2 regions of the Sphingomonas sp. DC5200-1 genome follow, and region 2 is predicted to be linked to the other one. Evidence: riboswitches for the same ligand, from Rfam matches in the RefSeq annotation. Region 2 holds a riboswitch; the other holds the start of a gene.

Region 1 (3,405 bases), on a different contig from region 2:
GTCGTAAACGCCGAACGGGCGGTTGACGCAGATCGAGCCGGTCGTCGTCTGCTCGGCGCCCGAGCAGCCGCGGAAGCTGATCTGGTTGCGCGTGTCGCGGTTGAAATAGGTCGCCGAGACGCGGGCGCGGCCGTTGAGCAGCGCCTGTTCGATGCCGGCATCCCAGTTGCGCGCGGTTTCCGGATCGAGGCGCGTGTTCCCGTACGGGCTGTAGAGCTGGTAAAGGGTCGGCGCCTTGAAGCCCTCGCCATAGCTCGCCCGCAGCGTCGTGCCGGTGCGCAACGCTAGCGCGGCGTCGGCGCCGAAGGTGGTGTGGTTGCCGAACGTCTCGTGATCGTCGTTGCGGACGCCGCCGGTCAGGGTCAGCGCGTCGAACGGCTTCACGATCGCCTCGCCATAGACGCTGGTGATGCCGACCGAGCGGCGCAGGCTCGAATCGCGATAGCGGCTGTCTTCATGCTCGACGCCGGCGACGATGCGGACCTGATCGATCGGCTGATAATCGCCCTGATATTCGTAGCGTTCCGAGCGGCCGCGGAACGGCGACGGGGTGGCGCCGGGCTTGGCATAGGTGTCGCGGTTGATGTCGGCGATGGTGAAGGCGACGCGGTTGCGGAACGTGCCGAAGTTCGCGTGCAGGCCGGCATAGCCATACAGTTCGTTCGCGGTCGAGAAGCTGGGGTCGTCGGCAAGGATGTAGTTGGGCGCAGGATAGCCGTCGGTCTGCGTCTTGCTGTCGGCCCAATAGCCGCGCAGGTCGAGGCCGATGCCGTCGGTGAAGTCGACGCCCAGGCGGCCGGTCGCGCCATATTGGCGATAGCCGTCACGCTCGGTGCCGTTGGCCGCAGCCGAGATGCCGTCGCTGCGCAGATAGCCGCCGGTCAGTGCGCCCGAGATCGCGCCGCTGCGACCCGAGATGCCGCCCTGCGCAAACACGCTGTCGGCATAGCCATATTCGGCGCTGGCGCGCGCCTTCAGCCGCTCGGTCGGTTCTTCGGTGATGACGTTGACGACGCCGCCGATCGCCTGGCTGCCCCAGGGGACCGAATTGGGGCCGCGCAGCACTTCGATGCGCTGGACACTGGCCGACAGCAGATTGGCGAAATCGAAGCCGCCGCCGGGCGAGGACGGATCATTGACGCGCACGCCGTCGATCACGACCAGCGTCTGCTCCGCCTCTGCGCCGCGCAGCCGCACGCCAGTGAAACCGCCGAGGCTGCCGTTGCGCGTCACGGTGACGCCGGGGGTGGTCGACAGCAGGTCGGCGACCGACACGGTCTGGCGGCGATCGATCTCGTCGCGGGTGATGACGGTGACGGCCTGGCCGACTTCGGCGGCAGGCTGCGCCACGCGGGTCGCGGTGACGACGATGTCGTCGCTGTTGGCAGGATCGGCAGTCGGCGCGATCTGCGCGGCGGCGGGCGCGGCGAGCAGCAGGCCGAGCGTCAACAGCGACGGACGGACAACGGAAACAGATAGGCGAACAGTCATTGGGCACACCCCTTATGACCGCACGCGACGGATCGCGCGCGGCGGCCTTTTTGACCGCGCGCGACCATTCGCGCACGGCGGATGTCGCTCGCATCGAGGGGGTTCCCTCGTCCGCCCGGCACACCCCGTCCGCGCGAAGGATCGACGGCGAAAGGCAGGTCTCCTGGCTTCCGGGTCGTCGCCTGTGTCCCCGCCTTCCCAGGTCCGTCACGGACCCAGTGGCTCGATGGGGACCGGCTCGCCGGTCACAGTTGCGGGGGCAGCGCCGGATCCGCGCCTCCCGTTGCGCATTCCGGCTTCCCTTTTGACCCCGTCTCCGGGGACCTTTCACGGCCCGGCCCTTACGGTCAGACGGGCCGAGGCGTCAATGCCGCGCCGCCGCGGTGTCGGTGTCGGTGTCGGGGCGACTTCATTGATCCAGGTTGATGTGCCGGAACGGGTAAGCACGCGATCGGTTGGCCGGAGCGAAGGAGTTGCCCCATGACCGATTACCCCACCCCGCCCTATCCCGAACAGCAGCAGGCGATCCCCGGCCGTACCGAGGCGATGAACCCGCGCCCCGACCATGGCGAATCGAGCTACAAAGGCTCCGGGCGCCTTGCCGGCAAGAAGACGATCGTCACCGGCGGCGACAGCGGCATCGGGCGCGCGGTCGCCCTGGCCTTTGCGCGCGAGGGTGCCGACGTGCTGATCGCCTATCTCGACGAACATGACGATGCCGAGGCGACCAAGGCGCTGGTCGAGGCGGAGGGGCGGCAGGCGGTGCTGGTCGCGGGCGACCTGTCGCAGCCCGACCAGTGCCGCGCCGTGATCGCCCAGGCGGTGGCGGCGTTCGGCCGGATCGACGTGCTGGTCAACAACGCCGCGCACCAGCGCAGCTTCGAGGCGTTGGAGGATATCAGCGACGACGAATGGCAGCTGACCTTCGCGACCAACATCCATTCCATGTTCTATCTGTCGAAGGCCGCGGTCGCGCACATGGGCGAAGGCGCGTCGATCATCAACACGACGTCGATCAACGCGCAGGACCCGAACCAGCAATTGCTCGCCTATGCGACGACGAAGGGTGCGATCTACAATTTCACCTCGGGGCTGGGGCAGATGCTGGCGGAGCGGAAGATCCGCGTGAATGCGGTCGCGCCGGGGCCGGTGTGGACGCCGCTGATCCCGTCGACGATGCCGCCGGAAGCGGTGAAGACGTTCGGCGAGAACACGCCGCTGGGCCGCGCTGCGCAACCGGCGGAGCTGGCGCCCGCCTATGTGCTGCTGGCGAGCGATGAATCGAGCTATATCACTGGTGCGACGATCCCGGTGACGGGCGGGCGGGCGTTTTTGTAAACGCTGCCCATTCACCCCACCCCCGTTCGCCCTGAGCCTGTCGAAGGGCGCGTTGCCACAGGCGACGGCGCGCATGTGGCACCCCGTGCTTCGACACGCTCAGCACGAACGGGTGTTGGGGAATGGGTAGCGACTCCCGAACAATCGGTCATTGTCCGCCGCGTCGTGCCACCCTACAATTAGTCAGACATTATCTTCGATACGAGGCACATCCATGATCGACGGCGCCCTGCTGATCGGCGGCGACACTCGCCAGGCCGAGACCCGTTTCACCGCGGTCAACCCTGCGACCGGCGAGACGCTGACCCCCGATTTCTCGTCGGCGGGTGCTGATGCAGTAGCGGAGGCGTGTGCGCTGGCCGATGCCGCCTTCCCCGCCTTTGCCGCGACCGATCCCGAGACGCGGGCGGCGTTCCTCGAGCGGATCGCCGACAATATCGTGGGACTCGGCGACGACCTGATCGTGCGCGCGATGGCGGAAAGCGGCCTGCCGCGCATGCGGCTGGAGGGCGAGCGCGGGCGGACCGTCGGCCAGCTGAAGCTGTTCGCGGGCGTGGTGCGCCAAGGTGATTTCCT
Region 2 (3,405 bases):
CCCGGTGCCGGAGGATCAGGCCGACACTTCCGCGCGGACGATCGCGGCGCCTGCCGCCAGCGCGTGCAGCTTGCCCTGGGCGACGCTGCGCGCGAGGGGGGCCATGCCGCAATTCGTGGCGGGGTAGAGCTTGTCCGCATCGACGAAGCGCAGCGCGTTGCGCAGCGTGTCTGCGACCTCTTCGGGCGTTTCCACGCGATCCGTCGCGACGTCGATCGCGCCGACCATCACCGTCTTGCCGCGGATGAGCTCGATCAGGTCCATCGGCACGCGCGAATTCTGGCATTCCAATGAGACGATATCGATCGTCGAGGCCTGCAGATTGGGGAAGGTCTGCTCATATTGCCGCCATTCGGACCCGAGCGTCTTCTTCCAGTCGGTGTTCGCCTTGATGCCATAGCCATAGCAGATGTGGACGGCGGTCTTGGCCTTCAGCCCCTGTGCGGCGCGTTCCAGCGTGGCGATGCCCCAGTCGTTCGCTTCGTCGAAGAAGACGTTGAAGGCAGGCTCGTCGAACTGGATGATATCGACGCCCACCGCTTCCAGCTCGCGGGCTTCCTCATTGAGGATGCACGCGAATTCCCAGGCCAGCTTCTCGCGGCTGCGATAATGCGCGTCGTAGAGCGTATCGATCATCGTCATCGGCCCGGGCAGCGTCCATTTGATCGGCTGGCGGGTCTGCGCGCGCAGGAAGCGCGCATCATCGACGAAGACCGGCGCGGGGCGCGACACCGCACCGACGACGGTCGGTACGCTGGCGTCGTATCGGTTGCGGATGCGCACCGTCTCGCGCTGTTCGAAATCGACGCCGTCCAGATGTTCGATGAAGGTGGTGACGAAATGCTGGCGCGTCTGTTCGCCGTCGCCGACGATGTCGATCCCCGCCTGTCGCTGGTCGTCGACCGCGAGGCGTAGCGCGTCCTGCTTACCCGTGATCAGGTCGTCGCCCTCCAGCCGCCACGGCGACCAGAGCGTTTCGGGTTGGGCGAGCCAGGCGGGTTTGGGCAGGCTGCCCGCGGTGGTCGTCGGCAGGAGTGTCGTCATGATCAGGATACCTTCGCGTTCGGGGCGATCACAGGCCGCAGGTCGCGGACCAGCGCTGCAGCGCGGGGCCATGCGGTTTGATGAGATGGGCTTCGGCAAATCGGCCCTGCTCGACGGCGAGGCGGCTGCGCTCTTCGCGATCGTAGACGATGCGGGTCAGCGAATAATCCTGCTCGTCCAGGCTGGGTTGATAGCGGGCGGCGGCCGCCGAATTGGCGTTGTAGATTTCGGGGCGATAGATTTTCTGGAAGGTCTCCATCACGCTGATTGTGCTGGCGAGTTCGAGGTTGGTGTAGCCGTCGACCAGATCGCCGATATGGTAGAAGGCGAGCGGCGCGACGCTGTGCGGCGGCATGAAGTAGCGCGCCGTCATCCCCATCTTCGCAAAATACAGATCGGTGGGCGAGCGCGTGTCGGCCGCATATTCCACCCCCAGGATGGGGTGGACGTTGGTCGTCCGGTGATAGACCTGCTTGCTGGACACGCTGAGGCAGATGACCGGCGGCTTGTCGAATTGCTCACGATAGGCGTCCGACGACAGGAAATGCTTGAACAGATTGCCGTGCAGGTCGCCGAACTGGGCGGGCGCACCGGTGTTGCCCGACTGGCGCAGATGATCGGGCAGCACGACGCTGAAGTCGTAATCGCGGATGTAGGACGAGAAATTGTTGCCGACCATGCCGGCGATGCACGCGCCGCTGCGCGTGTCGGTGACGCGCGTGTGCAGGATTTCGATCAGCGGAAACGCCTCGTCCTGCGCATCGGGGCCGATGCGCAGCGCGGCCGACACGATGTCGAGCGCCACGGTGTAGCGGTCACCCGTCGGATTGTCCCAATGCATCAGCGAATTGAAGCGCCGGTCGATCATCACCAGCGTGTTGCGCAGATTGTCCCGGCGGCTCTCCCCGCGTGCCAGGTTGGCGAAATTGGTGGTGATGCGCGTGGTGTCGGCGGGGCGATAGTCCTCGTCGAACGGGATGCTGCTTGTGGTGAACGTAAAGCCGCTATTCGTCATGACTCACCTGCTGTTGACGAACAGGGGCATGGAAGAGCGCGCAAGGCGTAAGCGAGGCCCGGATGGCGTGCGCCGTGGACCGTCCGCGTCAAGCGCGATCCACCGGAGGAACCCCCGTCCGAGGAACGTTATGGCGTCGGAGGCAGGTCTCCTGGCTCACGGGTCAACGCGGTGGTTCCGGCCTTCCCGGGCGCGGGTGCAGCGCCCAGTGACACGAATTGGAACCGCCGCTCGCCGCTTACAGTTGCGGGGGCAGCGCCGGATTTTGCCCGCAGGGGGCATCACCGGCTTCCCGTCTTAGCCCCATCGCCATGCCTGGGATGGGGAACCTCGACACCCGTCTTAGGCAGGATCGCGCGGCATTTGTCAAGCGCGATATAAAGATATCTTTATATCGTTATGTCGGGTTGGTGGGGCATGCAGCCCATAGAAAAGCAGCGCCGATGGGTGCATCGGCGCTGCTGAGGACGGCGTGATGTTGGCTGGCGGGCGGCCTCAATAGGCGGCCGACAGTGTTAGGAACCACTGACGCGGCGGGATCGGGAAGCCCGAGTAATTGTTCGTCGCCGATCCGACGCCGAGGGTCGAAATGCCCTTCTTGTCGAACAGGTTGGTGACGTTGAGCGCCAGCTCCGCCTTGCGCAGCGGGATGACGCCATCCGGCACCCGCGCCGCGACGCGCAGCGAGGTGAGGAAGTAGGAGGGCACCTTCGCATCATTGCTGAACGTCGCGTAGCGCGCGCCGACATAATCGCCGATCACCTGCACCTCGACCGGGTCGAGCGAGAGGGTGGCGACCGACTTGTTCATCCATTTGGGGATGCCGGGCAGCTGCTTGCCACAGGTGGGCACAATGCCGCCGCTGACCAGATAGCCGCCGATGCAGGTGTCCGTCGCCGCACCGATACCGCTGGCGGTCGAGGTATAGTCGCGCTTGTACTTGGACAGATTGTACGACGCGGCATTGTACAGTGACAGGATGCGGCCGAAGCGCAGCGTAAAGGCGGCGTCGACGCCGTCGGTCTTCACGTTGCCGACGTTGACCAGGATCGAGGTGCCGCCGGTGATCGCACCGCCGGCGATGCCGCCGGGGTTGGTCGAGATCGCCAGCAGCCGGTCCTGGAAGTCGACGTGGTAGTAATTGACCTGCGCGCTGAAGCCGATGCCGCCGCCGAAGCTGCGGTTGCTGCGCAGGCCGGCTTCATAGGTCCAGCTGCTTTCCGGCCGGCCGCTCTGCGCGAAGGCGTTGAACGCCGCCTGACTGCCCGTGAACCACGGGCCGCCGCCGCCCGCCAGATAGGCCTGATATTGCCGCAGGTTCTTCTGCGCGTTGGCATAAAGCTGTT

What was found. A riboswitch is a leader RNA that binds a small molecule or an ion and turns the genes downstream of it on or off. The one in region 2 is predicted to bind cobalamin.
Region 1: it holds a riboswitch for cobalamin, as region 2 does, so the genes downstream of both, ACP7A3_RS07145 (TonB-dependent receptor plug domain-containing protein) here and ACP7A3_RS05035 (putative oxygenase MesX) in region 2, are expected to answer to the same signal.

What each region holds. Positions count from the first base shown of each region.
Region 1 is NZ_JAFCVW010000003.1:194,815-198,219, reverse strand. It holds gene ACP7A3_RS07145 (TonB-dependent receptor plug domain-containing protein) at 1-1,491, opposite strand, end outside; cobalamin riboswitch at 1,628-1,834, opposite strand; gene ACP7A3_RS07140 (glucose 1-dehydrogenase) at 1,972-2,829, shown strand; gene ACP7A3_RS07135 (aldehyde dehydrogenase (NADP(+))) at 3,044-3,405, shown strand, end outside.
Region 2 is NZ_JAFCVW010000002.1:389,439-392,843, reverse strand. It holds gene ACP7A3_RS05040 (methionine synthase) at 16-1,044, opposite strand; gene ACP7A3_RS05035 (putative oxygenase MesX) at 1,073-2,059, opposite strand; cobalamin riboswitch at 2,184-2,406, opposite strand; gene ACP7A3_RS05030 (TonB-dependent receptor) at 2,555-3,405, opposite strand, start outside.